DNA from 4 places in the Micromonospora sp. WMMD1102 genome. Region 1 is predicted to be linked to each of the others. Evidence: riboswitches for the same ligand, from Rfam matches in the RefSeq annotation. Region 1 holds a riboswitch; each other region holds the start of a gene.
The links. Region 1 has a riboswitch for cyclic di-AMP ahead of O7626_RS30990 (hypothetical protein). Riboswitches for the same ligand answer to the same signal wherever they lie in the genome.
Positions count from the first base shown of each region.

Region 2: it holds a riboswitch for cyclic di-AMP, as region 1 does, so the genes downstream of both, O7626_RS10320 (C39 family peptidase) here and O7626_RS30990 (hypothetical protein) in region 1, are expected to answer to the same signal.
Region 3: it holds a riboswitch for cyclic di-AMP, as region 1 does, so the genes downstream of both, O7626_RS34865 (C40 family peptidase) here and O7626_RS30990 (hypothetical protein) in region 1, are expected to answer to the same signal.
Region 4: it holds a riboswitch for cyclic di-AMP, as region 1 does, so the genes downstream of both, O7626_RS26175 (hypothetical protein) here and O7626_RS30990 (hypothetical protein) in region 1, are expected to answer to the same signal.

Region 1 covers NZ_JARUBN010000001.1:6,862,977-6,871,073, forward strand. The annotation lists gene O7626_RS30965 (hydrolase) at 1-308, opposite strand, end outside; gene O7626_RS30970 (hypothetical protein) at 587-790, shown strand; gene O7626_RS30975 (hypothetical protein) at 941-1,159, shown strand; gene O7626_RS30980 (SRPBCC domain-containing protein) at 1,156-1,809, shown strand; gene O7626_RS30985 (DNA alkylation repair protein) at 1,862-2,533, shown strand; cyclic di-AMP (ydaO/yuaA leader) riboswitch at 2,641-2,774, shown strand; gene O7626_RS30990 (hypothetical protein) at 2,777-3,805, shown strand; gene O7626_RS30995 (hypothetical protein) at 3,850-5,967, opposite strand; gene O7626_RS31000 (glycoside hydrolase family 65 protein) at 6,130-8,097, opposite strand, start outside.
Region 2 covers NZ_JARUBN010000001.1:2,293,283-2,301,379, reverse strand. The annotation lists gene O7626_RS10335 (CDP-glycerol glycerophosphotransferase family protein) at 1-793, shown strand, start outside; gene O7626_RS10330 (GNAT family N-acetyltransferase) at 851-1,648, shown strand; gene O7626_RS10325 (DUF2231 domain-containing protein) at 1,848-2,396, shown strand; gene O7626_RS10320 (C39 family peptidase) at 2,486-3,298, opposite strand; cyclic di-AMP (ydaO/yuaA leader) riboswitch at 3,771-3,911, opposite strand; gene mdlC (benzoylformate decarboxylase) at 4,167-5,768, shown strand; gene O7626_RS10310 (FAD-dependent oxidoreductase) at 5,888-7,489, opposite strand; gene O7626_RS10305 (NADP-dependent oxidoreductase) at 7,602-8,097, opposite strand, start outside.
Region 3 covers NZ_JARUBN010000001.1:7,679,780-7,685,699, reverse strand. The annotation lists tRNA gene O7626_RS34885 (tRNA-Gly) at 204-277, opposite strand; gene O7626_RS34880 (zinc metalloprotease) at 490-1,500, shown strand; gene O7626_RS34875 (pyridoxamine 5'-phosphate oxidase family protein) at 1,522-2,103, opposite strand; gene dcd (dCTP deaminase) at 2,204-2,782, shown strand; gene O7626_RS34865 (C40 family peptidase) at 2,902-3,942, opposite strand; cyclic di-AMP (ydaO/yuaA leader) riboswitch at 3,955-4,095, opposite strand; gene O7626_RS34860 (hypothetical protein) at 4,290-4,499, opposite strand; gene O7626_RS34855 (peptidoglycan recognition family protein) at 4,575-5,920, shown strand, end outside.
Region 4 covers NZ_JARUBN010000001.1:5,844,451-5,852,547, forward strand. The annotation lists gene O7626_RS26165 (MarR family transcriptional regulator) at 1-198, opposite strand, end outside; gene O7626_RS26170 (O-acetyl-ADP-ribose deacetylase) at 274-804, opposite strand; gene O7626_RS26175 (hypothetical protein) at 929-1,945, opposite strand; cyclic di-AMP (ydaO/yuaA leader) riboswitch at 1,949-2,082, opposite strand; gene O7626_RS26180 (SDR family oxidoreductase) at 2,334-3,377, opposite strand; gene O7626_RS26185 (polysaccharide deacetylase family protein) at 3,719-4,444, shown strand; gene O7626_RS26190 (glycosyltransferase family 2 protein) at 4,531-5,700, opposite strand; gene O7626_RS26195 (hypothetical protein) at 5,822-6,403, opposite strand; gene O7626_RS26200 (hypothetical protein) at 6,643-6,957, shown strand; gene O7626_RS26205 (ribose-5-phosphate isomerase) at 7,068-7,541, opposite strand; gene O7626_RS26210 (DUF1015 family protein) at 7,604-8,097, opposite strand, start outside.

The DNA.
Region 1 (8,097 bases):
GCCGGTTGCGCTGTCGACAGCCAGTCGACGACGCCGACGAGTCGGTCGGTGAGCAGGCCGATGTCGAAGCGCAGTTCCCCGGTCCGGTCGTCGAGCGCCTCCTCGTCCCGGGTCAGCAGGTCGACGAGTACGGTGGCCAGGCCGCTGCGGTTGAGCGCCTCGGCCACCATCCGGTTGCGCGGGCTGTGCCGGGAGCTGCCGCTGCCGTGTGCGAACAGGACGATCCCGCGCGCGTCGGCGGGGACGACCAGGTCGCCGACGAGGCGTACCTCCCCGGCCGGAATGGTGGTCTCGGTGGTTCCGTCCATCGGCTGCCTCTCCTGCCTGTCGCCGGGCGCGTTCGGCCGCGTACCACCGACCCGCCGCTCCGTCGGTCCCACCCGGCGCCTCCGGTCCGGTTTCAGCCGGCGGTTTCGGTCCGGTCTCAGCCGGCGGTTTCGTCCGGCTTACCCGCCGGTGCCCGGGTCAACCACCCGGCCGCCCCGGAACGGGGTTTGCGGCTGCCTGACCGGGGAAGGCCACCGCAGCATCCGACTAGACGCCGGCCGGCCGCCGTGCCGACCGGCGGAGGAACGGAAGGGGCGCTATGGCCCGCCACAAATCCGGCAAGGCGAAGTCCAGCTCGGCCCGGACCGACGACGCGGGGCAGCAGGCCCCCGACCGGAGCGAATGGGCGGACGAGGCGGCCAAGGCGAGGTCGCTCGACGACCCGCGCCGGATGCCGCCGCGCGACGCGGTAGGCATGCCGTCCAGCGGCGAGCGGTACTCGGAGGATCCGCGCGACCACTGACCGGGCGACGGCAGCCCGGCACGAACCGATCGACGATCCGCTGTCAGATCCTTGGAGACCCGTGGTCAGTCTCGACCATGAGTCTCCAAGGATCTTTTTGCAGCAATATCAGTGTTGACTTAATTAAGTTATAGCTGACATAGTTCCCGGGTGCACACGTTCGACACCCCCGCGCGCCGGGGCGGGCCGACAGCGGTCAGCCGGGAGATCGGCAGCTGGCTGGAACGCCTCCGGCTGTTCTGGAGCCAGCGCCTCGACGCGCTGGCCGGCGAACTCGCCCGCCGTGAAGGCGAACGCCCCGAACAGCACGTCACCGGCGCGGACACCGCCGGAACACCGGACCAGCCCGTCAACGAGGAGAACCCGTGATCGACATCGTCAACCAGATCAACGCCACCCAGCGGGAGATAGGCAACCAGGCGGTCACCGGCGGACCGGGGCGGTCGGTGCTGCTCCGCCGGAGCTACGACGCCCCGGTCGAGGACGTCTGGCACGCCTGCACCGACCCGGAGCGGCTCGGCCGATGGCTCGGCGTGGTCGAGGGCAACCTCCGGGTCGGCGGCAGGTTCCAGCTCAAGGAGAACGCCGGTGGCGAGATCCTGCGCTGCGAGGAACCCCGGCTGCTCAAGGTCACCTGGCTCTTCGGCGAGGGCATGCCGACCGAGGTGGAGGTACGACTGTCACCCGGCGAGGACGGCCGGACCCTCTTCGAGCTGGAACACGCCTCACCGGCCCAGATCGTCGACGAACTCGTCAACACCTACGGTCCGGGCGGCACGATCGGCATCGGCGTCGGTTGGGACCTCGCGCTGCTCGGCCTCGACCTCTTCCTGCGCGACGTCGAATTCGATCCCGCCAGCTGGCAGCACACCCCCGAGGCAAGGGACTTCGCCACCCGCGGCTGCCACGCCTGGGGACGGGCGGTCCAGGTCGCCTGGGGGACGAGTGACGACGACGTCGCCACCGCCGTCGCGTTCGCGACGCAGCACTTCGTCCCCGAGACCGACAGCGCCGGCTGACGGCCCCCGTCGCCCGGTGGGCGAATGAGCACAGCACAATCAGGAGGTGCCGATGACCGAGCCGGGAGTGCCCGAGGTGATGGCCGAGCTGGCCGCGTTGGACGACCCGAAGATGCGCGAGGCGAACGAGAGACACGGTGACGACCACGGGGTGAACCTCGGCCAGCTGCGCGCGCTGGCCAAGCAGCTGAAGACGCAGCAGGACCTCGCCCGCCAGCTCTGGCGGACGGAGGACACCGCGGCCAGGCTGCTGGCGCTGCTGATCTGCCGCCCGAAGGCGTTCGACCGTGCCGAACTCGACACCATGCTGCGGCAGGCGCGCACGCCCAAGGTGCACGACTGGCTGGTCAACTACGTGGTGAAGAAGAACCCGCACGCCGAGGAGCTGCGGCTGACCTGGTTCGCCGACCCGGATCCGGTGGTCGCCAGCGCCGGTTGGGCCCTGACCAGCGAGCGGGTGGCGAAGAAGCCGGAGGGGCTCGACCTGCGCGGACTGCTCGACACCATCGAGGCGGAGATGAGGGACGCCCCGGATCGTCTCCAGTGGGCGATGAACAGCTGCTTGGCCCAGATCGGCATCGACCACCCCGGACACCGCGCCCGGGCGATCGACATCGGCGAGCGCCTACAGGTGCTCAAGGACTACCCGACGTCGCCCGGCTGCACGTCCCCGTACGCGCCCGTCTGGATCGGGGAGATGGTGCGCCGGCAGCGGGGCGGCTGACCCGGGGGGCACAAATTCCACGCCGGACTCCGCCGAATCCATGAATCGACCCGGTTGACCAGGTAGTCTGACTCCGGTTCCGCCCGGTGGCGCACCCCTCCGCGCCGGCGTGACCGCCGCCGAGTCACCCGTCAGGGTGAGCCGGGGACCCAGGTAGGTGGGGTGAGTCCGCAACCGCGGTAGGGGCTTGTTCCGTCCCGAACCCGTCAGCTAACCCGGTAGGCGGGCGACGGAGGGACATGCATGACGGGATCCACCCGCCGGCGGCTGCCGCTGGCCCTGGCCCTGATCGCCACGTTCGGCGCGCTCACCGGGGCGGCGCTCCGGCCGGACGTCGCGGAGGCGAACAGCCCCGCCGCACTCGGCGACGAGGGCGACACACCACTCTTACGCGACGTGCTCGAATCCACCGGCCGAGGCTACCTACAGGCGAAGAACGCGCTGGCCAACGCCAAGGCCCGGCAGGCGAAGATCGCCGCCGAGCTGCGCCGGGTGGAGGCACGGATCGCGGAGCTGCGCCCCCGGGTCGAGGAGGTGGCCCGGACGGCGTACCGGACGGGTCGGATCGGCCCGGTGCTGGCCCTCCTGCACAGCAGCTCGGCCGACGAGCTGCTGGAGCGCGCCCGTCGGCTGGAGGCGGTGGCGCTGCAGGACGACGACGCGCTGCGCGCGCTCGGCGAGGCTCGGGAGCGGGCCACCCGGGCGAAGCGGGCGCTGGACGCCCAGGTCGTCGAGGAGCGCCGGCAGCTCGCCATCATGCTGCGGCAGAAGCAGGCCGCCGAGCGGGCCCTGGCCCAGGTCGGCGGGGCCTCCACCGGAGGATTCGTCAACGCCAGCTCGCCGCTGGCCCGGCCGGCGCCACGGGCCGGCGACGGCTCCTGGCCGCCGCAGTCGTGCAGCCGGCCCGACCCGACCACCACCGGCTGCGTCACGCCGCGAACCCTGCACGCCTTCGCCGAGGCGCGCCAGGCCGGCTTCACCAGGTTCGCCGGCTGCTACCGCTCCGGCGGCCCGTACGAGCACCCGAAGGGGCGGGCCTGCGACTTCTCCGCCGAGCCGGGCGGGTTCCGTGGCGCCGCCAGCGGAGCCGACCGCACCTACGGCAACAATCTCGCCGCGTTCTTCGTCCGCAACGCCGACCGGATCGGCGTGCTCTACGTGATCTGGTACCGGCAGATCTGGTTACCGACCACCGGCTGGAAGTCGTACGGCGGGGCGCGCGGCGACCCGTCCAGCGACCACACCAACCACGTGCACCTGTCGCTGGTCTGACGCCCCGGGAGAACAGCCCCGGGAGACAAGCCCCGGCCAGGTTGTCACGGTGTGCTGGCGTCGCGATGGGTCACCTGGTAGGTGGCATCGACCGCATCGGTCTCCAGCAGCACCGTCAGCAGGCCGTCCGGCAGCGTGCAGGTGAGGGTGCGGTCGGCCGACGGGCTGAGGGTGTAGCAGTGCCGGATCCCGCTCTCGTCGAAGATCGAGATCGTCGCGTCGCCGGTCCCCGAGATGCGCTGGTAGCGGAACGCCTCGCGCACCGCGTGCTGGTCGGCCGGCACCGTGAAGCAGAACCCGAACCGCTCGCTGCCACTGGTGACCGTCAGGCCCGCCGGGTCGCGGGTCAGGACCGGGCAGGACGGCGGGGCGGCCACCCGCCGGAAGGCGAGCTGGTAGTCACCGGTCGGCTCCCCGCTCGCCTGGTTGTCGGCCACCACGAAGAACGGCGCGGTGCCGGTGAGCTCGCAGGAGTACTGGTAGAGCTGGAAGGCGTCACAGACGTAGCCACCCGTGGCGTCGAACACCGTCAGTTGGGGGTTCGCCACCCCGGCCGCGTCGCCCGGGGTCAGCCGTACCACCTTGGAGCCGGCGGCGCTGGGCAGTTCGAAGCAGTCGACCTCGCCCACCACGCCGAACTGTCCATGCTGGACCGTGCCGTCGTCACCGGCCGTGGCGCAGCCGGACGGGGCGACCGGGAGGAACGAAACCGCGTAACTGACGTCGTTGTCGACGATCGATCCCGGCGAGGAGCCGACCACCAGGGTGTACCGGCCGGCGGCGGGGAACTGGCAGTACGGCCAACCGGGGCAGACCGTCGTCCCGGTCCCGGTGCTGTCGACGATCCAGGCGGACACCTCGTTGTAGACGGTCGGCGCCACGAAGGTCAGGATCCGGTCACCGGCACGGCCCCGGAACGGCTGGCACTGGGTACCCACCGGCGACAGTTGCCGTACCGAGAGGGTCGGGCCGGTCCACTCCGTTCCGGTCGCCGGCGCGCAGCCCGCGTTGCGGATCAGCGCGGTCACCGCCACCTGGTAGGACTTCTCGTCCCAGGTCTGGCTACGCACGACCAGCGTGTAGTCACCGACCGTCGGCAGCGCACATGCGCGGCTCTGCGAGTACTGGTCGCAGATCTTTGCTCCGGCGTCGTCGTAGAGGTCCCACCAGAGGAGCTGGCTGTCGGCGATCCGCACCAGGACCGGGCCGGCCGCGCTGGTACGGATCTTGTGGCAGGCGAGGTCTCCGTCGAACCGCACGATGCCGGTACCGGTGTTGTCGCCCGGATCGCCGAACGCGGCGGGCCGGAGCAGCGGGCATCCGGCCGACTGGGACAGCCGGGACATCCGCAGCGTGTACGTGGCCTCGGCACCGTAGAGCTGGGTGAGGAAGAAGCGGTAGGGGCCCGCGCTGTCGAGCCGGCACTCCGTCGTATCGGCGATCGGACAGACCGGCTGCGAGTTGGCATCGAGTATCGCGCCGCGCACGCTGTGTCCGAGCGCCCGCAGCTGCAAGACGCTGCCGACCGGTTGGTTGAACCGGTAGCAGTGCCCCGCCGAACCGTTCGGCAACGTGGCAGTGATGCCGGGTGACGCGAACGAGAAGAAGGCGTTGGGCAACTGGGTGCAGGAGGACGGCGTCTTCAGCGAGTCGACGGCCACGGTGTAGTCGTTGGTGCCGCCCCAGTCGACCGTCACGGTGATCGTGTAGGTGCCGACCGCGCCCAGCTGGCACTGCGAGGAGGACCACAGATAGCAGGCGTGGGTACCGTCGGGCGCCGTGACGGCGGCGTGCACCGGTTCGCCGTCGCCCTCGTGGAAGGTCGCGTAGAGGACGTCACCGTTGCGCTGCGTCGTCACGGTGTAGAGGTGCCGCTCGTCGCCGCTGATCGACGGGCAGGTGACGATCTGCCCGAAGGGCAACGACCCGCCGCACGGCTCGGCGCCGGCCTTCGGCGCCGCCTTGGCCGGCGTGACCGCGACCGGAGTCGGCGTGGCCGCGACCGGCGATGGCGCGGCAGCGGACGCGGTCGGGGAGGCCGCGGCCCCTGGCGTGGGCGTCGTGGCCTGGGCCGCCGCGGGCGCGGCAAGACCGGCGGAGAGTACCGCCAGTGTCGCGGCGAGCGCCGCCCAGCCGGTGCGGTGGAAGGATTTCGGACGCATGGCATCGACGTGACCCACAGCAAACCCCCGTTACCCTCCGTCAAAATGCAGAGTCACAGGATTTTGCCATGTAGATATATCACTCGACAGTCCTCATTCGGACGCCGATGTCTGGCGCGGCGGCCAAGACCTCCGGCCAGGCGGACCGTCGGGATAGGACGGTCAGCTCGGCTCGCCCTCCGGAGCGCGCCGGACCGGGGCCCGACCGGCGGGCTGGGCCGGCTGCGGACCGGTCGGCCGGAACGGCGGGATCGGCCGGGTCACCTCCTCCAGGCAGGTGACCAGGACCTTCTCGCCGTGGTGCAGCAGCTCCAGGGCGTCGTCCGGTTCCCCGTCGCGCAGCGAGTACGTCGCCTCGTGCCGCCGTACGTCGACCCGCATGTGCACGCCCCGGTAGCGCAGCGAGAACTCCAGCCGGTCGATCCGGCTCGGCAGCCGGGGGGTGAAGGAGAGCGTCTCGGTGTGGTCGCGCATCCCGCCGAAGCCGGCGACCAGGGCGATCCAGGCCCCGGCCAGCGAGGCGACGTGCACGCCGTCCCGGGTGTTCTGGTTGAGGTCGTGCAGGTCCATCAGGGCCGCCTCGCCCAGATAGTCGTGCGCGAGTTCGAGATGCCCGGTCTCGGCCGCGAGTACCGCCTGGGTGCAGGCCGACAGCGACGAGTCGCGTACCGTCCGCCGCTCGTAGTAGGCGAAGTTGGCCGCCTTCTGCTCGTCGGTGAACGCGTCGCCGCGCCAGTGCATCGCCAGCACCAGGTCGGCCTGCTTGATCACCTGCTTGCGGTACAGGTCGAAGTAGGGATAGTTCAGCAGCAGCGGGTACTGCTCCGGCGGGGTGCCGGCGAAGTCCCACTCCTGGAACCGGGTGAAGCCCTCCACCTGCGGATGTACGCCCAGCTCCCGGTCGTACGGGATGTGCATGTCGTGTGCGGCGTCCCGCCAGGAGGCCGTCTCCTCGTCGTCGACGCCGAGCCGCCGGGCCTCCTCGCCGTGCCGGACGGCGGCCTCGGCGGCGGCCAGCAGATTCCGCTGGGCCATCAGGTTGGTGTAGACGTTGTCGTTCTTCACCGCCGTGTACTCGTCCGGCCCGGTCACCCCGTCCAGGTGGAACCGGCCGTCCCGGTCGTGGTGCCCGAGCGAACGCCAGAGCCGGGCGGTCTCCACCAGCAGCTCCAGCCCGACCTCGCGCTCGAACTGCACGTCGTCGGTCGCCTGCACGTACCGGCGTACCGCGTCGGCGATGTCGGCGGCGACGTGGAACCCGGCGGTGCCGGCCGGCCAGTACGCCGAGGTCTCCTGGCCCCGGATGGTCCGCCACGGGAAGGCGGCGCCGCGCAGGCCGAGGGTACGGGCCCGCTCCTGGGCCAGGTGCAGGGTGGAGTGCCGCCAGCGCAGCGCGGAGGCGACCGCCGGGGGCAGGGTGTAGGTCAGCACCGGAAGTACGAACGTCTCGGTGTCCCAGAACGCGTGCCCGTCGTACCCCGGTCCGGTCAGCCCCTTGGCGGCGATCGGCCGCAGTTCGGCGCGGGCGCCGGCCTGGAGCACGTGGAAGAGTCCGAACCGGACCGCCTGCTGCACCTCCGGGTCGCCCTCGACCCGGACGTCGGAGTCGTCCCAGAAGGTGTCGAGATAGCGGCGCTGCTCGCCGCAGAGCCCGTCCCAGCCGGAGAACTTGGCGCCGGCCAGTGCCGCCGCCACCTGGTCGCGCAGGGCCGGGCGGGACCGCCGGCTGGACCAGCCGTAGGCGACGAACTTGACCAGCCGGAGCTGCTCGCCCGGCTTGATCACGGAGGTGACGGTGGTCCGCGCCCAGTCCTCGTACGCCTCGGTGCCGACCAGCTTGCGTTCCGGCCCGTGCACCTCGTGGCTCATCGAGACGGCGACCCGCAGCCCGCTCGCCTTGGTGCGGTGGATCAGCAGCGCACCGTCGGCGTGCACCAGGCGCTCCTCGGCCTGCAACGGCGACTCCAGCACCGCCGCCACCCGGGGGTCCCGGCTCTGCGCCGGCAGTTGTTCGTTGGCGACCAGCTCGGACTGGATGATCAGCCGCATCGGGCCGTCGACCGGCTCCACCCGGTATTCGATCGCCGCCACCGAGCGCTGGGTGAACGAGACCAGCCGGGTCGAGCAGAT
Region 2 (8,097 bases), 4.6 Mb from region 1:
GGTCTCCGCGATCTTCGACCGGATCTTCGTGGCCGGGCAGGCGGCGATCGACAGGTACGCCCGAAACGGTGTGACGATCCCCCGGGAGAAGTTCGCGATCGTCGGCCGCCCGCAGGTGGAGTCGATAGCGGTACGCCGGGAGCCGATCCGGGACCGGGCCGACAAGGTGGTGCTCTACACGCCGACCTGGACCGGGCACAACGCCGACGTCGACCACTGCTCGCTGCCGGTCGGCGAGAAGCTGGTCCGCCGGCTGCTGGACCGGGGCGTGACGGTGATCCTGCGGGCCCACCCCTACACCTCGCAGAACCCGGCGTCGGCCCGGCAGCTCGCCCGGATCGAGCAGCTCCTCGCCGAGCACCGGGCCGGCACCGGACGGCGGCACGTCTTCGGCGCCGACGCGGCCCGGAAGATGAGCCTGGTCGACTGCGTCAACGCCTCCGACGCGCTGGTCTCGGACGTCTCCGCGGTGATCTCCGACTACCTCTACTCGGGCAAGCCGTACGCGGTCACCGACCGGGTCGGCGAGGGCGACCGGTTCGTCGAGGGCTTCCCGCTGGCCGGCTCGGGCTACGTACTGGACTCGGAGCTGTCCAACCTGGACGACGTGCTGGACCGGCTGCTGGAGAGCGATCCACTGGCCGAGACCCGGTGGCGGACCCGGACCCGCTATCTCGGCGACTTCCCGGAGCAGCACTACGCCGACGGGTTCCTCGACGAGGCCCGCCGGCAGGTGGCCGGGGCCGGTACGCCTCCGCCGGTACCGGCACCCCGCCCCGCCCCGGTCCACTGAGCGCACGCCCGTTGCGCCGAGGGTGCTCGTGGGCTGTGCCATGATGCCCCGGTGACGATGATCAGGACCAGCCGCGACCGTAACGAGCTGGCCGACCTGCTGCGCCGCGACCCGCACCTGCACGCGTACGAACTCGGCGACCTCGACGACTTCTACTGGCCGTACACCAACTGGTACCGGTGCGGCGACGCCGTGGCGCTGCTCTACCACGGTGCGCCCAGGCCGGTGCTGCTGGCGCTGCACCGCTCCCCGGCGGTGCTGGCCGAACTGCTCACCGGCCTCCTCCCGCTGCTGCCCCGGCACTTCGAGGCACACCTGTCCCCCGGCGGCGTGGAGGTGCTGGCCCGGGACTACCCGGTCCGGACGCGCGGGGCGCACCTGAAGATGGCGCTCACCGACCCCGACCGGCTGGCCCGGGTGGCGCCGGCCGGCGAGGTGCTGACCGAGGCGGACGTCGCGGAGCTGACCGCTTTCTACCAGGCGGCCTATCCGGGCAACTGGTTCGACCCGCGGATGGTCGAGACCGGTCACTACGTCGGGCTGCGCCGGGACGGTGGGCTGGTCGCCGTCGCCGGGGTGCACGTCTGGTCGCCGCGCTACCGGGTGAGCGCGCTGGGCAACGTGACGACCGCTCCGGCGTACCGGGGGCAGGGGCTGGGCAGCACCGTGGTGGCGACGCTCTGCCGGCGGCTGCTGGAGACCGTCGACACGGTGGCGCTGAACGTCGCGGCGGAGAACACCGCCGCGTACAAGCTCTACGACCGGCTCGGCTTCACCCCGGTCGCCGAGTACACCGAGTACGTCGTCGGCGAGGAACCGGCGCCCGCGGCCGTACCGGACGACGATCCACAGTGAACCTGAGCTGGTCCAGGCCGCCGGTCGGACTCCGCCGGCCCTTGTCAAGGATCAGCGCCACGGGCACCATGTCAACGGTCCGCACGCCTGCCCAGGCTGCCGGAGCTTTCCGCCCCACCGGCCCGTACGCCGGTCGTCCCACCCTGTCTTTCGCCGATCCGATCTGTCGTCGATCCGATCTGTCGCCGAGGAGGCGCCGGTGCTCGAGGAGTTCATGGGCATTCCCGCCCACCCCTTCCTGGTCCATGCCGCAGTGGTCTTCGTGCCACTGCTCGCGCTGGCCGCGGTCGGGTACGCGTTCCTTCCGTTCGTCCGCCCGCACCTGCGCTGGGTGCTGGGGCTGCTCGCCGTCGCCACCCCGGTCGCGGCGCTGATGGCCAAGCTCTCCGGTGACCGATTCCTCGCCCGCCTGGAATCACGTAACCGGGTCAGCCCGGAGTACGTCCCCCGGCTGGCGGAGCACCAGGATCTCGGCACCAACACCCTGTACGCGACCATCGCGCTCGGGGTGCTGACCCTGGCCCTGGTCCTCCTCGTCAAGCCCCGCACCGCCGCCGTACGGCCCGCCGCCAGCGTCGAGGGGGACGGCACGGAGGGCGCGGCTGCCGGAGGTGCGCCGGCCGCCAAGGAGTCGCCGGTGCTCAGCCTGGTCTTCGGGGTGCTCTCCCTGGCGGCGGCCGGGATCACCCTGTACTTCGTGTTCCGTACCGGCGACACCGGCGCCCAGGCGGTGTGGCAGGGCCAGTGACCTCGTGAGGTGTAAGGAAGGGCCCCCTCCTATACAAAATGCGATAGGAGGGGGCCCTTCCTTACACCCGTTCGGGAGGTCGGGTCGGCTCAGGACGAGTAGCCCCGGGTGGCCGCCCAGTTCGCCAGGTCGATGGTGCTCATCCAGTAGTTGCTGTCCTCGCCCGGGATGGCCGGGTCGGCAATCTTCACCGTACGGCCGTCGTCGCGGTAGCCGACCACCGTCAGGTAGTGCCCGCCGGGGTAGCTGTGCCAACCGCCGTCCAGGTCGGTGGCCGAGCCGGCGATGTTCATCACCACGGCGTATCCGCTGGTGACGGCGTGCACGACGTCCGCCTGGAGCCGGTCCATCTGGGCCGGGGTGGCCGCGCCGCCGGGGATGGCCGTGGTGCGGTAGAAGTCGGTACCGATGATCTTGTTGAGTACCCGGGTGGTGTCCTGGGCCGAGTTCGTGCCGCTCGTCGTGGTGCCGAGGTCGGCGGCTACTGAGTCCTGGCTCGGCTGCTTGTCCCGGACGGTGAGCGCGATCCGGGTGGCGGCCGGGCCGCAGTACCAACCGTTGATCTGGGTCTGGAAATCGTAGTCCAGCAGCTTGGCCGCGGGCGGCGCCGGCCGCTTGCTCGGGGTGCTGGTCGGGGCCGCCTTGGCCGCCTTGCTGGCCGGCGCCGTGGTCGGTGCCTCGGTCGCCGGGGCGGTGGTCTGCGGCGCCGTCGTCCGCGGCGCGGTGGTGGCGGCCGCTCCGGCCTGACCCGCGGCGGGGGCGCCGACTTCGGCGACGGCGACGGTCGAGCCGGTCTCCGGGGCCTCCGGCGAGCCGGTCGAGGCCAGCACGACCCCGGTCGAGGCGGCGGCGGCGAGCACCGCGGCCGAGGCGAGCGCGAGCCGGTTCCGGCGGCCCGACATGGCGGTCCTGAACCGCCCGTTAATTGCGTGCTTCAACGTTGTCCTCCAGGGGAATGCGTGTCACCACTACCGGGGGACGGGATGGTGACGCGACGTTTCTTATCGCTGCCGGAATGTGCCGGAGAATCGCGCGGAATGGCACCGGAAAGGCGCGCGCCGATGAACCTGGCGAAGACGGACCGGCGATGCGCCCACGGGTGCGGAGCACCGCTGTCGGCGTACCGGTGGAATCAGCGCCACCACGATCCGTCGTCGCCGGCCTGCGGCGGTACCGGGACCCGCCGGCGAGCCGGCCGGCGCGCCCCGCGCATCGACGACCTCCGCGGCACAGCCCGCTATCGGATCAGGATCGGGTCCCGGCCGGGGACCGGGTGGTCCGGTACGGCGGTCGCGGCGGCCGGGAGTGGCGCCACGATGCAGCGAGGAAACTGGGGGGACGGGCCGGAGCCCGGGTGATGCGGCACGAAACAACTACTCCTTCCGACACCGCCTACCGGGTTAGCTGACGGATTCGGGCGGGAAGGCCGCCCTACCCCGGGCCGCAGCCCGAGGATTCACCCCAGATAACTGTGGGTCCCCGGCTCGTTACACAACGACTCAGCGGGTCCGCTCCGGTGTCACCAGGCGGTGACCAAGGGGCCGGTAGCGGACTTGCCGACATTACTGTCCGCGTTCGGCCGTTGCCAAGCCCAGTGAGCAGCGAAAACAGTGACCAGGACCGCGATTGGGGGCTCCGGCGGCCATCCGAGGGTCACGGACGGTGGAGCAGATAAACCGGCATGATCATGTACGGGTGAGGTATGACGGAAATGACCGGCTTAGCCCGGTCGTCTGGGCATGGGACGAGGACACCAGGAGGCTCCTTTCGATGACAACGGTGCACGAAGCGACCTACGACCTGCTCCGTTCCCTCGGCCTGACCACCCTGTTCGGCAACCCCGGTTCCACCGAGGAGCCATTTCTGAAGAACTTTCCGGCCGACTTCGCGTACGTGCTGGCCCTACAGGAGGCGTCGGCCGTCGCGATGGCGGACGGCTACGCCCAGTCCAGCGGCCGCCCGGTGCACGTCAACCTGCACACCGCGCCCGGCACCGGGAACGCGATGGGCAGCCTCGTCACCGCCTGGCACAACAAGACGCCCATGATCGTTACCGCCGGCCAGCAGACCCGGACGATGAGCCTCTCCGAGCCGATGCTGACCAACGTGCGCCCGACCCAGCTTCCCGAGCCGTACGTCAAGTGGAGTCACGAGCCGATGCGCGCCCAGGACATCCCGGAGGCGTTCATGCGGGCGCTGGCCACCGCGGTCCAGCCGCCGGCCGGGCCGGTCTACCTCTCCCTACCGCTGGACGACTGGGACGAACCGGCCAGCGGCACCGCCCAGGTACGCCGGGTGAGCACCCGGGTCGCACCCGATCCGGCGGAACTGGACCGCTTCGCCGAGATCCTGGCGGCCAGTCGGCAGCCCATGCTGGTGATCGGCGCCGGGGTCGACCGGGCCGGCGGCTGGGCCGAGGCGGTCGCCCTCGCCGAACGGAGCCGGGCACCGGTCTGGCAGCCGCCGTTCGCCGACCGGGTCGGCTTCCCCCAGCACCATCCCCAGTTCCAGGGACTGCTGCCACCGGCGATCGGGCCGCTGGCCGAGAAACTGGTCGGGTACGACACCGTACTGGTGATCGGTGCCCCGGTGTTCCGTTACTACCCGTACGTCCCGGGTCGGCGGGGCTACCTGCCGGACGGGACCCGGCTGCTGCACGTCACCGACGATCCTGCCGAGGCGGCCCGGGCACCGGTCGGGGACAGCCTGGTCGGTGACGTGACGCTGGCCTGCGCCGGGCTGGCCGAGCGGCTGCCGCCGACGGACCGACCGCTGCCGCCGCACCGGCCCGCCCCACCGGACGCGGCAGGCGACACCCCACTCTCCCCGGACGCGCTCTTCGGGGCGCTCGCCGCCGAGTGGCCCTCCGACGGGATCGTCGTGCCCGAGTCCCCCTCCAACCTCAGCGTGCTGCACCGGCAACTGACCATCACCCGGCCGGGCTCGTACTACAAGATGGCCAGCGGTGGCCTCGGCTTCGCGCTGCCGGCGGCCGTCGGCATCGCGCTCGCCCAGCGGGACACCCGGCAGCACCGGCCGGTGGTGGCGGTGATCGGGGACGGCTCGTTCCAGTACTCGCCACAGGCGCTCTGGACCGCCGCCCAGCACCGGCTACCGGTCGTCTTCGTGGTGCCGGTCAACCAGGAGTACGGCGTACTGAAAGCCTTCGCCGAGTTGGAGGAGACGCCGGGGGTGCCCGGCCTGGAACTGCCCGGCCTGGACATCCCCGGCATCGCCCGGGGCTACGGCTGCACGGCGCACCAGGTGGAGTCGGTGGACGAGTTCCGGGCGGCGTTCCGGGCGGCGCTCGGCACGGAAGGTCCGACCGTGCTCGCCGTGCCGATCACCCGGGACGTCGCACCACTGCTCTGAATCCGCCGCCCGGAACACTCCCGGTGCAGCCGGGCCGGGGACCTCGGCCCGCGGCCGTCAGGTGGTCCGGGAAGGGCGGTCCCGGGCCGCCGTCACCCGCTGGTCCGGTAACGGCGGTCTCAGGACGTCATCACCCGCTGGTGCAGCGCGGTGACCGCCGAGCGGGCCGAGACGAACGATCCGTGCTGCCAGGCCACCTCGTGGCTGAGCCAGTCACCGGCGAAGTAGACCCGGCCGGCCGGGCGGAGCAGCAGGTCGTAGCCGGCGGTGCCGTGCGGCGGCGACGTCCAGGCACCCTCCAGGAAGCGGGTCCGGTCCCAGGCGTGCGAGTACGCCGTGGCCAGCTCCGAGCGGTACTTCTCGCCGTGGATCTTCACCCCCTGCATGACCGCCCGCTCCTGCCGTTGCGCCGGAGTCAGCGCACTGTACGCCCGCGCGTTCGCCCCGGTGTTGTAGTAGCCGACGATCAGGCCCCGCCGGCCGTGGAAGCCGTACGACGGGTACCAGATGTGCGCCAGGTCCAGGTCGGTCTCGGTGATGCCGCCGTAGATGCGCTGGTCCGACTCCCACCACCGGCTGCGGTACTCCAGCCCGATCTTGCCGGACGCGGCGGCCGGGAAGCCGCCGAGCGCCGCCGTCACGTCGGTGCCGAGGTTGTGCGGCACCCGGGCCATCAGCTGCGGCGGCAGCGTCGCCACGCAGAAGTCGGCCCGGAGCAGGCGTTCCCGGCCACCCTTGCGGTAGGTCACCTCGACCCGGCCACCCCGGTCGGTCACCCCGGTCACCTCGGCGCCGAGCTGGATCCGGTGCATGCCGACCGCCTTCGCCAGGGCCCGGGGGATCTGGTCCATCCCGCCCACCGGCTGGAACATCAACATCGCCTGGTCGTAGCCCATCTCGAAGGCGAAGTACCGGCCGACGTTGCTGGCGAAGACATCCGCCAGCGGCGGCGGGGCGCCCAGCGGTGTGCCACTGTCGTTGCCCGCCCCGGGATAACTGGCGTACCCCCGCCGGCCGGTGCCGGTGTACGCCCATCCGTCGGTACGCCCGCCGATCGCGCCGAAGCTCTGTAGGAAGGAGAGCAGCCGCTGCTTGTCCTCGGCGGTCAGCCGGTCGTCCAGCGCCCCCTGGTCGGTCGCCTTGGCCAGCAGTTCGGAGACGTAGCCGTAGACGTCGGCCCGGGCGGTGCGGTAACGGACCGGGGCGGTCATCCCGGCCGAGGCGTTGTAGATCCAGGCGTCCGCGTTGGCGTTCGTAAAGACCTCCACCGGTACGCCCAGTTCGCGGCAGTAGTCCATGGTGACCATCCACTGCGCGATCCGGCCCGGCCCGGCGTTGAAGTAGACGCCGTCGGAGAAGCCGGCCCGCTGGGTCTGCCCGTCGAGGTCGGTTTCCACGTCGCCGCCCCGGATGGTCAGGTTCCGGCCGCCGGGGCGGGAGCGCGCCTCCAGCACCGTGCAGTCGTACCCGGCCTTGCCCAGCTCGTAGGCGACGGCCAGGCCGGCGACGCCGCCGCCGAGCACCACCACCCGGGCGCCTGAGCGGCCGGTCAGGTGGAAGTCGGACCGGTTCGGTGCCCGGAACGGCGGTGCCGCCGACACGGCGGTCGGGGCGAGCCCGAGCGCGCCCATCGTGGCGAGCATCGCGCCCGCCCCGCCGCTGACCCCGACCGCCCGGAGAAAGCCCCGGCGGCTGACCGAGGACTGGTCGTGCTGGTTCATACCGTCTCCTCACAGGACCCGTGGGACGCCGAGTCTGTAAGGAGTGTGTTTCCGCGACGAAACGGAGAAGATTGCCGATCTGTTTCCGGCCTGGTGCCCCGGTCCTCGTCCGCTAATCGGCGTCGGCGGCGAGCCGGACGAGCATCTTTCCGACGTTGCCACCCCGGAGCATCTCCAGGAAGGCGCCCGGAGCCGCCTCGATCCCCTCCCGGACCGTGTTCGCGGTGCGCAGCGAGCCGTCGGCCAGCCAACCGGCGGCCAGTGGCAGGTAGTCGGCGAGCCGGTCCAGGTGGTCGGTCACCAGCATGCCCCGCAGGCTGAGCCGCTTGGTGAGCGCCAGCACCAGGTTCGTCGGGCCGGGCACCGGTGCGGTCGCGTTGTAGAGGCTGATCGCACCGACCAGCGCCACCCGGCCGCCGATGTGCAGCGCGTCCAGCGCCGCCGCCAGGTGGTCGGTGCCGACGTTGTCCAGGTAGACGTCGATTCCCTCGGGCGCCGCCGTCGCCAGCTGCGCGCGGACCGAACCGGCCCGGTAGTCGATCGCGGCGTCGTAGCCGAACTCCTCGACCAGCCGCCGCGCCTTCTCCGGCCCACCGGCCGAGCCGATC
Region 3 (5,920 bases), 820 kb from region 1:
GCAAGACGCGCCTGTTGGCCCGTTGCCCGGCGCGAGCACAGCGGGAATGGCTTCTACTACTCGGAGCAAGCTCAGACGGAGCAAGGTCAAGCCGGAAGGCGACTGAATCCGGAGGGGCACGCAGGGGGCACGTCACCCGGATAGAGATCAGAAACGGCGAAGGCCCAGCGTCAGGAATGTCCTCTGACCTGGGCCTTCGTTGTTGGAGCGGGTGACGGGAATCGAACCCGCACTGTCAGCTTGGGAAGCTGATGTTCTGCCATTGAACTACACCCGCGAGCGGACCCCACTGTACCCGGTCGGATCCGATCATGCACTCACCTACCCCCGAGCCCCACCCCGACCCCACCGCCACCTGCTCGAACAGGTCACGAACCACGCCGTGCCGCCTCGTTTGCAACAGAGACCGAGCCAGGTAACGTCCGCCCCACCTGCAACTATGGCTCTGTGTCATCACAGAACCACTATCCGAAAGTAAAGGGTGTGGCGATGGTGTTCCGTGGACTGCGCTGGTCGTCGCGTTCGACCGGCATGACGAGTGTGTTTCTCGTCCTGCTGCTCGGACCCGGTCCGGTGGTGGCGGCACCTCCGGATCCGGCCAGGGAATCCGGCGCACCCGCCTGCACCGAGACCGCCACAGGGCACCCGCACACCGCGAGCCCGCACGGCAGCAACCCGAGTGCCAAGGCCAAACCTGGTGCGCCGTACGCGGTCGAGCCGAACGAGCTGACGTCGGCCGAGGCGGCCGAGCGGGACCGGGCGGTCGACGCGGCGTACGCGCAACGGGTCGGGGTGGCGCCGTTCGGCGTACCGGGGAAGCTGACGATCACGATCGACGTGGTGTTCCACGTGATAAGCGAACGGCGGACCCGGGCCGCCGGGGACGTCCCGCTTTCCCTGATCCAGGCTCAGATCAGGGTGCTGAACGAGTCGTTCGGCGGGCGTACCGGCGGGGCCTGGACACCCTTCCGCTTCCGGTTGAAGAAGGTGAACCGGGTGACCAGACCCGCCTGGTATCCGATCGCGCCGGAGAGCCCGACGGAGACCCAGATGAAGCGGGCGCTGCGGGTCGGTGGCAAGGACACACTGAACATCTACACCGGGCTGCTGGAGGAGAAGCTGCTCGGCTGGGCCACCTTCCCGGAGCGCAAGCTCGACCCGTACGACGGGGTGGTGGTGCTGGCCGAGTCACTGCCGGGTGGGACGGCCGCGCCGTACAACGCCGGTGACACGGCCACGCACGAGGTCGGGCACTGGCTGAATCTCTACCACACCTTCCAGGAGGGCTGCGACGGCCAGGGCGATCAGGTCCTCGACACGCCTGCCGAGGCGGAGCCGGCCTTCGGCTGCCCGGAGCGGCGGGACACCTGCACGGCGAAGCCGGGCACCGACCCGATCCACAACTTCATGGACTACTCGGTCGACGCCTGCATGTACGAGTTCACGTACGGTCAGGCGTTCCGGATGCTCAAGGCGTGGAAGGCGTTCCGCGAGCCGTAGGCGTGCGTGCGTGCCGGCAGCTCAGGGCGTCGGGACGGGCTCCTCTTCCACCGCCCGGCGCCGGCCGCGCCGCCTCGACCCGGTGGTGGCACCGACCGGTGTGCCCGGTGCGCCCGGTGCGGCGCCGGCCGGGTCGAGCCAGACCTGCACGGCCGGTCGTTCGGACCGGTCTCCGGCCGCGAGCGGGGTGGCGCCGTTGCTGCCGTGCCGGGCCACCATCGCGACGTCGACGGTGAACTCGAAGAGCCGCCAGTCGACCTGCGGGGCGGCCCGCAGGTTGCCGGCGAGCTGGTCCACCCGGGCCTGGTCGGTCACCGGCCGGGCCCGACCCGCGACGTACGCCTCGTCGTCGCTGTCCTCGGGCGGGAACGAGTGCAGCGCGTATCGGCCGTCGCGTTCGAGGTCACGCCGCTTCGGAGAGTCGACGACGAAACAGAAGAGTCCCTCGTCGGTGATGACCGGGGACACCGGGTGCACCCGCGGCCCACCGTCGGCGCGCACGGTCGCCAGGTAGCCGAGACCCGGACCGTACTGCTGGATGAGGACGCGGATCGCGTCGGCGAGTCGTGGCTCGTCAGAGGCGAATTCGGACCAGGATGCCATGCCCACATTCTATCGAACACCTGTTCGATCACCTACCCCGATCCCACCCATCGGCGAGGTCGCGGCCGGTCACCGTCACGCCACTCGCTAAGGTGATCCGGTGCTGCTCTCCGACCACGACCTAGTGATCGAGATCAAGGCGGGCACCCTCGCGCTGGAGCCGTTCGAGCCCGCGCTGGTGCAGCCGTCGAGCATCGACGTACGCCTGGACCGGCTCTTCCGGGTCTTCAACAACCACCTCTACACGCACATCGACCCGGCGATCCAGCAGGACGAGCTGACCTCGCTGGTCGACGTGCCGGACGGCGAGCCGTTCGTGCTGCACCCGGGTGAGTTCGTGCTCGCCTCCACGCTGGAGGTGATCTCCCTCGGCGACCAGCTCGCCGGCCGGCTGGAGGGCAAGTCGAGCCTGGGCCGGCTCGGCCTGCTCACCCACTCCACCGCCGGCTTCATCGACCCCGGCTTCTCCGGCCACGTGACGCTGGAACTGTCGAACGTGGCCAACCTGCCGATCCGGCTCTGGCCCGGGATGAAGATCGGGCAGCTCTGCATCTTCCGGCTCTCGTCGCCGTCGGCCCACCCGTACGGATCGGCCGTCTACGGCTCGCGCTACCAGGGACAGCGCGGGCCGACTCCGAGCCGTTCCTGGCAGAACTGGCGCACCTGGCCCACCCGCTGAGGCACGGCGCCACCCCGTCGGCCGAACGGCAGAACCCCCGCCGCACCTGCGCGACGGGGGTTCTGCGTTGACTCGGTCGACTCGGAGACCGTCGACCCGGGGACCTCAACCCGGAGATTTCAGCCCGGTCTGCCGAAGCTGTGGATCTCGCCGTCGTCCATCCGCTTCATCTTGACCGGTTCGCCGGCCCGGGAGGCGTGCACGATCCAACCGTTGCCGACGAACATGCCGACGTGGCTGAGGTCGGCATAGTAGAAGACCAGGTCACCAGGGCGCAGCTCGGAGCGGCTGATCTGCTTCGTCTGTCCGCGCTGGGCGCGGGCGTTGTGCGGCAGCGAGACGCCACCCTTGGCCCAGGCGGCCAGGGTCAGGCCGGAGCAGTCGTACGAGCCGGGGCCTTCGGCACCCCACTTGTACGGCTTGCCGATCTGCGCGCACGCGAACTTGACCGCCTGGCCGGACGGGCCGCCGGGGTAGGTCGCCGGGCAGGGCGCGGGCCGCAGCGGGCCGGCGGAGCCGTTCCCGTACGCCTGGATCCGCAGCTTCTGTAGCCGCTCGACCTCGGCGTCGATCTCCTTCTTCTTCGCCGCCAGTTCCGCCTCGGTCTTGGTCAGCTGGGTGACCAGCCGGTCCAGCGGAGCCTTCTGGGCGGCGTACTTCTCCTTGAGGTCGACGACCTCCTGCACCTCGCGCTGCTGCTGGCGCGCGAACTGGTCGAGCACCGAGAGCTGGCCGACCAGCGCGGTCGGCGACTTCGAGGTGAGCAGGGCGTTGACCGCCGAGGCCTTGTCACCCTTGTACGCCTGCACGGCGAAGTCGCTCACCCGGTTCATCGCGGCGTCGATCTGCGACTGCAGCGGGGCGATCTTCTTCTGCAGGGTGGCGGCCTGCTTCTTCTTCGCCGCCAGGTCCTGCCGGGTGGCGTTGTGCTTCTCGACGACCGGCTCCAGCTTGCGCCAGGCGGTGTCGATCTGCTGCTCGATCTCGGCCACCGACGGCTCGGCCAGTGCCGGCGTCGTGCCGGTGAACAGCACGACGGCGCTGGCGAGGGCGGTGAGGGCGATGACGAGGATGGACCTTCGAGGGCGCGGTTTCGCGTTCCCGGCGTCGGCGGCTGCCGACGGGAGGGAGGGCGACCGCGGCGGGGCAGGGGAAGCCACCGGGGTCCGTACTCCTTCTTCCGTAGCCCGCCTACCGGGTTAGCTGACGGGTTCGGGCGGAAAGAGTGTCGCCCTACCGCAGAAGGCGCGGATTCACCCCAGGATGCTCGGGTCCCCGGTTCGCTCTGTGTGACGATTCGGCGGTGTCGAGACGTCGCCGCCCGGCTAGGCGGCCTGCCGTCGGCTCGACGGTCCCCAACCTTAGAGAAGGGTGTTATCCAAACGCAACCCCGTGATCTGAGTCGATTCGTTGTGTATCGGGGCGGTCACGGACGGCGCGAACCGACGCTCGGCGGAGTCGACCCACGAGGACCGGCTCGGACACGCTCGGTATAGGTGAAAGTTTTCTACATGGCGACGAGCTTGTTTGGCAGGTATTGACCGCAGCGGTGTCCCGGGTGGAGGGTGATCGGCAGGCCCACCCCGGCCCCTGGAGGTTCGATGCTTCCCACGACAACGCCGCTGAGCAGGAAAATCGCGATCGGCACCGCCCTGCTCGGCGCTGCGGCACTGCTGCCGGCCAGCCCCGCGCTCGCCGCGCCGCCGTCGACCGACACCCGGCAATCCGAGTACGCCGACACCCGGCAGTCCGAGTACGCCGCCGCGGCGACCCGGCGGCCTGGTACGGCGCGGTGGCCCGGTACGCCGGCAGCGACCGCGCGGACGCCGCCGCCGCCTTCGCTGACGAGGTGTACCGGACCCTCGCCGAGGGTGCCAGCCGGACCACCGACGACGGGCACCGGATCACCCTCCCCGGCCACCCCGGGATCGTCCCGCAGCGGCACTGGCTGGACCGGCTCGGCCTGCCCGGCCGACCCCGCCCGGACGGGCTGGAGTGCCCGCGCGACATCTCCTGCGAGTGGATCCCCGCCCCCTACCAGGCGTTCGGCGAGGGCGACTACGGCAACCACGACCTCTCCGACCGGCCCGCCCGGCAGAAGGTCGAGTACATCGTCATCCACGACACCGAGGGCAGCTACGACACCACGCTGCGGCTGGTCCAGGACCCGACCTACGTGAGCTGGCACTACACGCTCCGCTCCGCCGACGGGCACATCGCGCAGCACGTGAAGGGCAGGGACGTGGCCTGGCACGCCGGCAACTGGTACGTCAACGCCAAGGCGATCGGCCTGGAACACGAGGGCTTCGCCGCACAGGGCACCTGGTACACCGAGGCGATGTACCGGACCTCGGCCAAACTGGTCCGCTACCTCGCCGACCGGTACGACATCCCGCTCGACCGCGACCACGTCATCGGGCACGACAACGTCCCCGGGATCCTGCCGGCGAACGTGCGCGGCATGCACTGGGAACCCGGGCCGTACTGGGACTGGTCGCACTACTTCGACCTGCTCAGGGCGCCGTTCCGGGGCGTCGGCGCACCGGCCGCCGGACTGGTCACCATCGACCCGGACTTCGCCACCAACCGGCCGGCGTTCACCGGCTGCACGGCGGCCGGGGTGCCGTGCCCGGCGCGCGGGTCGTCGTCGGTGGTGCTGCGCACCGCACCGACCGCCGACGCGCCGCTGGTGAACGACCTCGGGCTGCGCCCGGACGGCACCCCGAACACGATGCACATCTCCGACCACGGGGCGCGGGCGTCGGCCGGACAGACGTACGCGCTCGCCGGCCGGCAGGGCGACTGGACCGCGATCTGGTATCTCGGGCAGAAGGCGTGGTTCCACAACCCGAGGTCGAAGCCGACCGCGAAGTGGACGGTGGGCCTGGTCGCGACGCCGAAGCCGGGCCGGGCGACGATTCCGGTGTACGGCCGGGCGTACCCGGAGGCGGACGCCTATCCGGCCGGCGTACCGGTGCAGCCGGTCACCCCGTTGCAGTACACCCTCGCCGCCGGGCAGCGGTACGCCGTCGGGAACGTGCTGCCCGGCGAGTACTACCGGGCCACCACCTTCGACGGCTCGTCACCCGGGGACTGGACGGTGGTCCGGGGCGACAGGCGGTACGTCCAGATCCAGTT
Region 4 (8,097 bases), 1.0 Mb from region 1:
CGTGCTCTTCTCCAGCCGCAGCCGGCGGGCCAGCTCGACCTGACGCAGTCCGCCCTCCCGGTCGATCTCGGCGAGGGCGTGCGCCTCGGAGACGGACATCGCCTGACCGCACGGGGTCTGCTCGGGCCGGTGCAGCCCGAAGGCCCGGACGAACTGGCTGACGGCGTCCCGCATGGCGCGCGCCTCGTCGGCACTCATAGTTGCACGCTACAACCAACTCGGTGCAAGATACAACCAGTTGACCGCCATCATCACATCGTCAGTGCTGACCCGTCACCCGGCCGAGGCAGATGGCCCGTCAGCGTGGTCGACAGCTGCCCGGAGCAGCGTGGCGGTCTCCTCGTCGAAGGCGACCAGGCGGATCGACTCGACCGCCGACGGTGTGCGGCGCAGCGTCCGCACCGCTGTCTCGGCCGCCCGGTCGGCAGGAAAACCGTAGACCCCGGTGGCGATGGCCGGAAAGGCCACGCTGCGCGCGCCCACCTCGTCGGCGACCGCCAGGCAGCGGCGGTAACAGGAGGCCAGCACCTCGGCCTCGTCGTACCCGCCGCCTTCCCAGACCGGGCCGACGGTGTGGATGACGTACCGGACGGGCGGGTCGAGGTCGAACGCGGGCGTCGCCACCGCCTCCCCGGGCGGGCAGGGGGCGATCGCCGCACCCGCCTCGGCCAGCCGGGGCCCGGCCGCCCGGTGGATGGCACCGTCCACACCGCCGCCACCCAGCAGCGACTCGTTGGCGGCGGTGACGATCGCGTCCACGTGCTGCCGGGTGATGTCGCCCCGGACGACCTCGATGACTGCCATCGGCCGATGATGCCAGCCCGCCGGCCGGCCCGCCGCGCGACGCGACGGGCACGCCGCCGACTGAACGCGGCCGCCCCGCCACCTGCACGGGCAGGTGGCGGGGCGGCCGGGTGTCGGGCCGAGGCTAGAGCATCGAGACGTGTACGTGGTCGGTGTGGTCGCTGGGACCGCTGTAGGAACTCCAGCCCTCGTCCGGGAACCAGATCTCCTTGTACCAGATCACGTAGAGGATGCCGAGCCGGTCGGCGTTGCGGATCAGGAACGCGGCCAGGTCGTTGCCGTACTTCATCTGGTCGTCGTTGGCGGCCCGGCTGAACCCGGAGCTGCGCAGCGACCAGTCGCAGGCCCGGCCCTTCGGGTGCTCGAACGGCCCGCCGGGCCGGAAGCAGCCGACGAACCGCTTGAAGCCCGCCCGGCGCACCTCGTTGTACATGTGCAGCGTCCGGGCCGTGATGCAGCCGCTGGTGGTCGGGTCCTTCTTGTTGCAGGGCAGCCCCGGGAAGCCGTCCGCCATCCCCGGCCCCGGCCGGGCGACCGGCGATGTGGCCGACACCAGACCCTTGTCGGGCCGCGAGTTGCCACCCACCAGGGAGAGCGCCTTCTTCGCGTCCGACTGCTGCTTCTTGATGATCTTCTCTTGGGCGGCCTGCTTGGCGACCTCCTCGTCGATCGCCTTCTTGGCCGCGCCGACCTCGTCCCGCGCCTGGTTGAGCGCCCGGAGCTTGCCGTTGTTGAACAGGTTCAGCTCGTTGAGCGCCGACATCCGCTGCATGAAGCCGCCATTGGAGGGGTCGGTCGAGTTGTTGGACAGCAGCATCGAGATGGCACTGAGCTTGCCGCTGCGGTAGGACTCGGCCGCGATCTCGCTTGCCTCCGGGGCGAGCGCCGCCAGCTTGGCCTCGGCGTCCTTCAGCTGCTTGCCGAGCGCCTGCTGCCGCCGCTGCGACTTGGTGCGCTCGGCCTTCGCCTCGGCGAGCCGCTTGCCGGCGCTGGCGAGGACGTCCCCGAGCAGCGGCGAGTCGGCTTCCTCCTGTGGGGCCGGCTTCGGCGCGGCCGACGCCTCGGACGGAACCGCGACCAGAGCTGCGGCGGTGAGCAGTGCCAGGGCAGTCGCCAGCCTTCGGCGTAGGGGTGCCCTCACATGTATCCCTTCCGTCGGCCGCCGACCGGGTTAGCTGACGGGTTCGGGATGGAAGTGGTCCCTACCGCTTTCGCGGATTCACCCCAGGGGAACGTGGGGCCCCGGCTCGCCGTGTGGCGATTAGGCGGCGATCAGCGCCGGCACCACACGGTATCCGGCTATGAACGGCAGACAGCATACCCGGTTTCACTTCCGGAATGGCAAGACCTGTTCCCGGCTAAAAGCGTTGCCAGGCAACGACTATCAGTAATCACGGCGCGTCGTACGCATCGAAGGGCATGCTTTGCCCGCCATTATCCACCAGCTGCTGTCGGCTATTCACCATCCGCATTGCCAACGGCCTGACGTGCGGAAACATGTCCAGGTTGGTCGGTGGGTGATTCTTCGACTACCGGCGGCGCCACGGCGTTGTGCCGAAGAGCACACCGGCGACCGCACCGGCGGAGAGCACACCGGCCGTCACCACGCCCCGGTGCTGGGACAGCCAGAGTTGCGGACTCCGGGTCCGGTACGGCGTGTCGAACTCCCCGTGCGCGCCCCGGTCCACCCCGTCACCGTCGTCCACCGGATGCCAGAGGTTCGCCCGGCGGTCCGGCGGGGCCGGCCGCGCCGTCTGCTGTCCGGAGTACCCGGTCCGGGCCAGATAGCGGTCGAGCAGGCCGGGCAGGCAGCGGTTGCCGATGATGGTGCCGACCGTCGACGCGCCCACCCAGTACTCCCGGCGGTCCGGCCGGTCGGCCGCGTGCACGATCGCCCGGGCCGCCAGTTCGGGCTGGTAGATCGGCGGTACGGGTCGGGCACGGTTGCGCAGCCGGGACAGCACCCAGTCGAACTGCGGGGTGTTCAGCGCCGGCAGGTGCACCATGGTGACCCGGACCGGGCTGCGGTCGTGCAGCAGTTCACAGCGGAGCGACTCGGTGAAGCCGACGATGGCGTGCTTCGCACCGCAGTACGCGGACTGTAGCGGGATCGACCGGTACGCCAGCGCCGATCCGACCTGCACGATCGTGCCGGCGCCCCGGGGCAGCATCCGGTCCAGCGCGGCCAGGGTGCCGTGGACGTACCCGAGATAGCAGACCTCGGTCACCCGCCGGAACTCCTCGGGTGCGATCTGGTGCAGCGGCGCGAAGACCGAGACGATGGCGTTGTTGACCCAGAGGTCGATCGGGCCGAGTTCGCCGGTCGCCCGATCCGCCGCCGCCGCCACCTGCCGGTGGTCCGCAACGTCCGTCTCGATCGGCAGCGGTACGCCGCCGGCCGCCCGGACGTCCTCGGCCGCCCCCCGCAGGCCGGCACCGCCCCTGGCCAGCAGGGCGATCCGCATCCCCCGCCGGGCCAGCAGCCGGGCCGTCGCCCGGCCCACCCCGGCACTCGCCCCGGTGATCACCGCCACCCGGGCCGCGGGTCGGCCGCGCACCCCTCGACCGCGCATCCCGCCCCCGTCCAGACCCGGTCCTGCCTGCCGCGCGGCGGCTACCCGAGGGGCGGCCCGGCAAACGGTCCGACACGGGCCAGGGCGATCCGGCGCGGTTCGGCACGGTCCGACACGGGCCGGCACGGGCCGGCACGGGCCAGCGCGGTTCGGCACGGGCCAGCGCGGTTCGGCACGGGCCAGCGCGGTTCGGCACGGGCCAGCGCGATCCGGCGCGGCCGGCACGGAGCGCGGGAGACCGGAGCAACCAGGCCGGACCACCCGTCCGGGTGAGGATGAAGCCGGGGCGCGCGGGTAACCGCGTCCGCGAAGGTGCGGCGGATTCCGCGAAGGTGCGGCGGGTGGAGGAACGAGTGCGCGGACGCGCGGTACCGGCGACGACGACCGTCGGTGCCGCGCTGGCCGCCCAGGTGGTGCCGGCCCTGACGGTACTGCCGGGGATACGGCTGCGGTTCTTTCCCCGGCTGAGCGGGCGCGGCTCTCCGGGGCACGTCGCGCTGACCTTCGACGACGGCCCCGACCCGGCTTCCACCCCGCTCTTCGTCGAGGCGCTGGCCGCGCACCGGACCCGCGCCACGTTCTTCCTGCTCGGATCGATGCTGGCCCGCGCGCCCGCGCTCGGCCTGGACCTCGCCGCCGCCGGGCACGAGGTGGCGGTGCACGGCTGGGCGCACCAGAACCTGCTGCTGCGCGGCCCGCACGCCACCTACCGCGACCTGGCCCGGACCCGGGAGCTGATCGGCGCGGTGACCGGTCGGGTGCCCCGGTTCTTCCGACCGCCCTACGGGGTACTCAGCGCCGCCGCCCTGGTGGCCGCGCGCCGGCTGGACCTGACGCCGGTGCTCTGGACCTGCTGGGGGCGGGACTGGACCCGGACGGCCACCCGCGCCTCGGTACTCGACACGCTGCGCGACGGGCTGGCCGGCGGCGGCACGGTGCTACTGCACGACTCGGACTGCACCTCCGCACCGGGCGCCTGGCGGGCAAGTCTGGCCGCCCTGCCGTACCTGTTGGAGGAGTGCCTGCGTCGAGGCTGGCAGGTCGGTCCGCTCGGCGAGCACGGCTGACGACACCGGCAGGCCCCCGACCGACTGCGACCCGTACCCGGCAAACCGACCCGGTCAAGCCCACCCCCCGCTCAGCCCACCCCGGCTCAGCCCACCCGGTCGGTCAACTCGCCCGGCACCGGCTCCGCACGGTCGCCCGGCACCACCCCGGTACGGCTGCCGGGTACCGCCTCGGCACGGCCACCGGGCACGACCGGCGCTGCCGGGGTGGGGGTGCCGGCCACCGGCTGGGTCGCGGACCGCGGATGCCGGACCCGGGTCACCACGCCGAGGTGTGCCCGCCGGGCGGCCTGGAGCGCGCTGAACAGCCCGTACGCCCCGCGCCCCACCAGCCGGTGTTTCAGCCCGGCCGCCCCGCCGGGCGGTTGGTAGCCGGCCGGCGGCAGGTGTGCCCGGTACCGGGTGACGATCTCGGCGAAGAACTCGCGGCGGCGCTCCGGCGGCACCCGCCGGGGGTGACCGAGCACCTGCAACAGGTGCCAGATCATCCGCTGGAAGACCAGGTGGCGCAGGTCGGCCGACATCGCCGGCTCGGCGTCGAGTCGGGCCAGCACCCGGTCCCAGTGTGCGAAGACCTCGAAGTGCCGCTCGCTGGGCGTCGCGGTGATCGCCCCTTCGGGGCGCTGCCGGTAGGCGTAACAGCACCGGTCGAGCAGGGTGATCCGCTCGGCGGCGAACATCAGCGGGAAACTGAACGAGACGTCCTCGTACCAGCCGGGTTCGAAGGTCAGGCCCAGGTCCAGCAGGAACCGGCGGCGGATCACCTTGTTGCAGGTGATGTGCAGCACCGACAGCAGGGCCGGCCGCTCGCGCAGGGTGAACGTCTCCGGCGCCGGCCTGCCGGCACCGACCTGGGAGAGTCCCAGGTGCCGCGTCCCGCCGTTCGGGTAATGCCTGGTGTACGCGGTGACCAGCAGGTCCGGCCGGGTTCGGGCCAACCGCTCGGCGACGGCGCCGAGACTTCCCCCGGGCAGCCAGTCGTCGCCGTCGACGAACCAGACGTACTCGCCGGTGGCCCGGGACAGGCCGGTGTTGCGGGCCGGCCCGAGTCCCTGGTTGTGGTCGAGGGTGACCACCACCAGCCGGGGGTCGCGGGCGGCGTACCGGGCCAGGATCGCGGCGGAGCCGTCGGTGGATCCGTCGTCCACCGCCACCACTTCGAGATCACGGAAGGACGGGTCGAGAATGGAGTCCAGGCATTCGGCCAGGTACGCCCGCACCTGGTAGACCGGGACGATCACGCTGAGCAGGGTCACCGCGGGCAACCTCCAGTGGAGGACGGAGACCAAATCGTAGCGTGGGGTAATCGTCTGGCGAGCGTTCAGTAACTACCGAGTGACCAAATTGTGATTTGTCGCTTTCGCTGGGTCGACCGACTCAGAGCCCCGCCACCCAGTTCCACAGGTCGACCACCCACTCGGTCTGGCGCAGGTACGCCACCCCGACCCCGGCCAGGAAGATCCCGGTGACCAGGTGTGCGCCCTGGGCGCTGCGGCGGATCCGGCCGAGCTGGCGCTCCCAGATCACCCGGCCGACCAGCCGGGCCAGTGCGAAGAGGCCGACCGCGACGAAGAGGGTCAGCACGAAGGTGACCACCGGACTGGTCAGGTCACCCCGGGCCGAGATCGCCCAGATCCCCCAGCAGACGAAGGCGAAGAGGCCGCCCAGCATGCTCCAGTGCCGCCCGATGCGCAGCTGCCGCCAGTGGTAACCCGGGGGAAGCTGCTCCCGCTCCCGCTCCTGCTCCGCCATCGGCCACCCGGTTCCGGTCGGCTCGTGCGGCGCCGTCCCCGGCTCGCCGTGCGTTCGCGGCACCCCGACCTGCGCCACACCCCGCCGGAAGCCCTCGGGCCCCGGCGGCATCCCCGGCCCGTACCCGTCCGGCGGCATCCCCGGCCCGTGCCCCTCCGGCGGCATCTCGACGGTCCGCTCGGCCCACGGCTGCGTGTGGTCTGCCATCAGTGCTGTCCTCCCCAACGGTCCGGGCCCGGAACCCGTTCCAGTTCCGAGGGTAGCCAGCCGGGCAAAAACCCGCCGAACCACCACCGACCGCACCCCGCGACGTGCCACCGACCACCACCGGCCGCACCCCGGAACCATCCCCGGAACCACCGTCGACCGCTGCCCGGATCATCCGCCGGCCCCGGCGGGCGCGCGAGCCCACGACCAGGCCGCCGCCGCCCCGGTATGGTCGGCAGATGACCGATCCGGAGCGGCGACGGCGGCGACTGCGACACGAGTCGTCGAGTGGCAGTGGCGGCGGCCAGCCCGCGGAGGGGCGGCGCGGCGGCGAGTCGGGCACCGGGCCGGGGGCCGGGGACGACCGGGACGCCGAACGCGGCCTGCGCGGGCTGATCGGCTCGGGCGCCTCCCAGGTGAGCGTCGGGGCGGCGATGCGCGCCCGGGACGCGGCCCGACCGACCGAGGCCGACCTCGCCGAGGCGGCCGAACGGCTGGTACTGGTCCGGCGTAACTGGGTACCCCGGGAGGACCTGCCACGCGGCGGCCGCTGACCCGTCACGCACCCGCCGACCCGCACCCGCCGGTCCCTACCCGTATCCGCCGACCCGTCCGTCCGGCGGGGCGGGCGGTCCGGCCGGCCGGCTGCTGGCCGGCGCGCCGGCTACGACGTCGGCAGCGGCGGCAGCGAGCGGGTGCGCTCGTACTCGGCGACCTGCCCGATCCGGCGTGCGTGCCGCTCGTTGCCCGAGAAGGCCGTACTGAGGAACGCCTCCACGATCGCGGTCGCCTCGTCCAGGGTGTGCTGGCGGGCACCGATCGCGACCACGTTCGCGTCGTTGTGCTCCCGGGCGAGCTGGGCGGTCTCCACGTTCCAGGCGAGTGCCGCGCGCACCCCGGCCACCTTGTTGGCGGCGATTTGCTCACCGTTGCCCGAGCCGCCGATCACCACGCCGAGGCTGCCCGGATCGGCCACCACCCGGGCGCCGCTGTGCAGGCAGAACACCGGATAGTCGTCGTCCGGGTCGAAGAGGAGCGGCCCGACGTCCACCAGTTCGTAGCCCTGCTTGGCCAGGTGGTTGGCCAGGTGCACCTTCAGTTCGTAGCCGGCGTGGTCGGATCCCAGATAGACGCGCATACCGCGCAGTCTGTCAGCCCGCCTCGCCCGCCCGCTCGCAGGCGCGGCGACAGCCGGACAGATCACAACGGGGCGGGATCACGACCCAGTTCGGCCAGGACCAGGCCGGCCCGTGCCTTCGGGGTGAACCAGGTGCTCTTCCGGGGCATCTTCTGTCGGGCCAGGTTGACCGCGACGAAGTCCCGCACCGTGACGGGGGCGATCAGAATCGCCAGTTCCGCCCGGCCGGCGTCGACCTCGCCGACCAGCCAGCGCGCCGGGTAGTCGCCACCGACGTACGTGATCCGCTTGTCTCCGGGGTCGAGGCCGAGGGCGTCCCGCAGCAACACCCGCTCGACGAGCGCGTGGTCCAGGGCCTCCACACCGCCGTCGGGGCCGGCGGGCAGCGTGACCGCGTAGGTACGGCCGGCCGCGTAGAGCTGGATCGTGCCGCCGGAGTCCGGCACCGCCGCCGGGCCGGGTAGCGACTCGACCCGGGCGCCGGCCGCACGCAGCCGGTCGAACAGTTCGTCCGGAGTACTGGTCAACTCGCTGACCAGTCGGTTGTAAGGCTGGA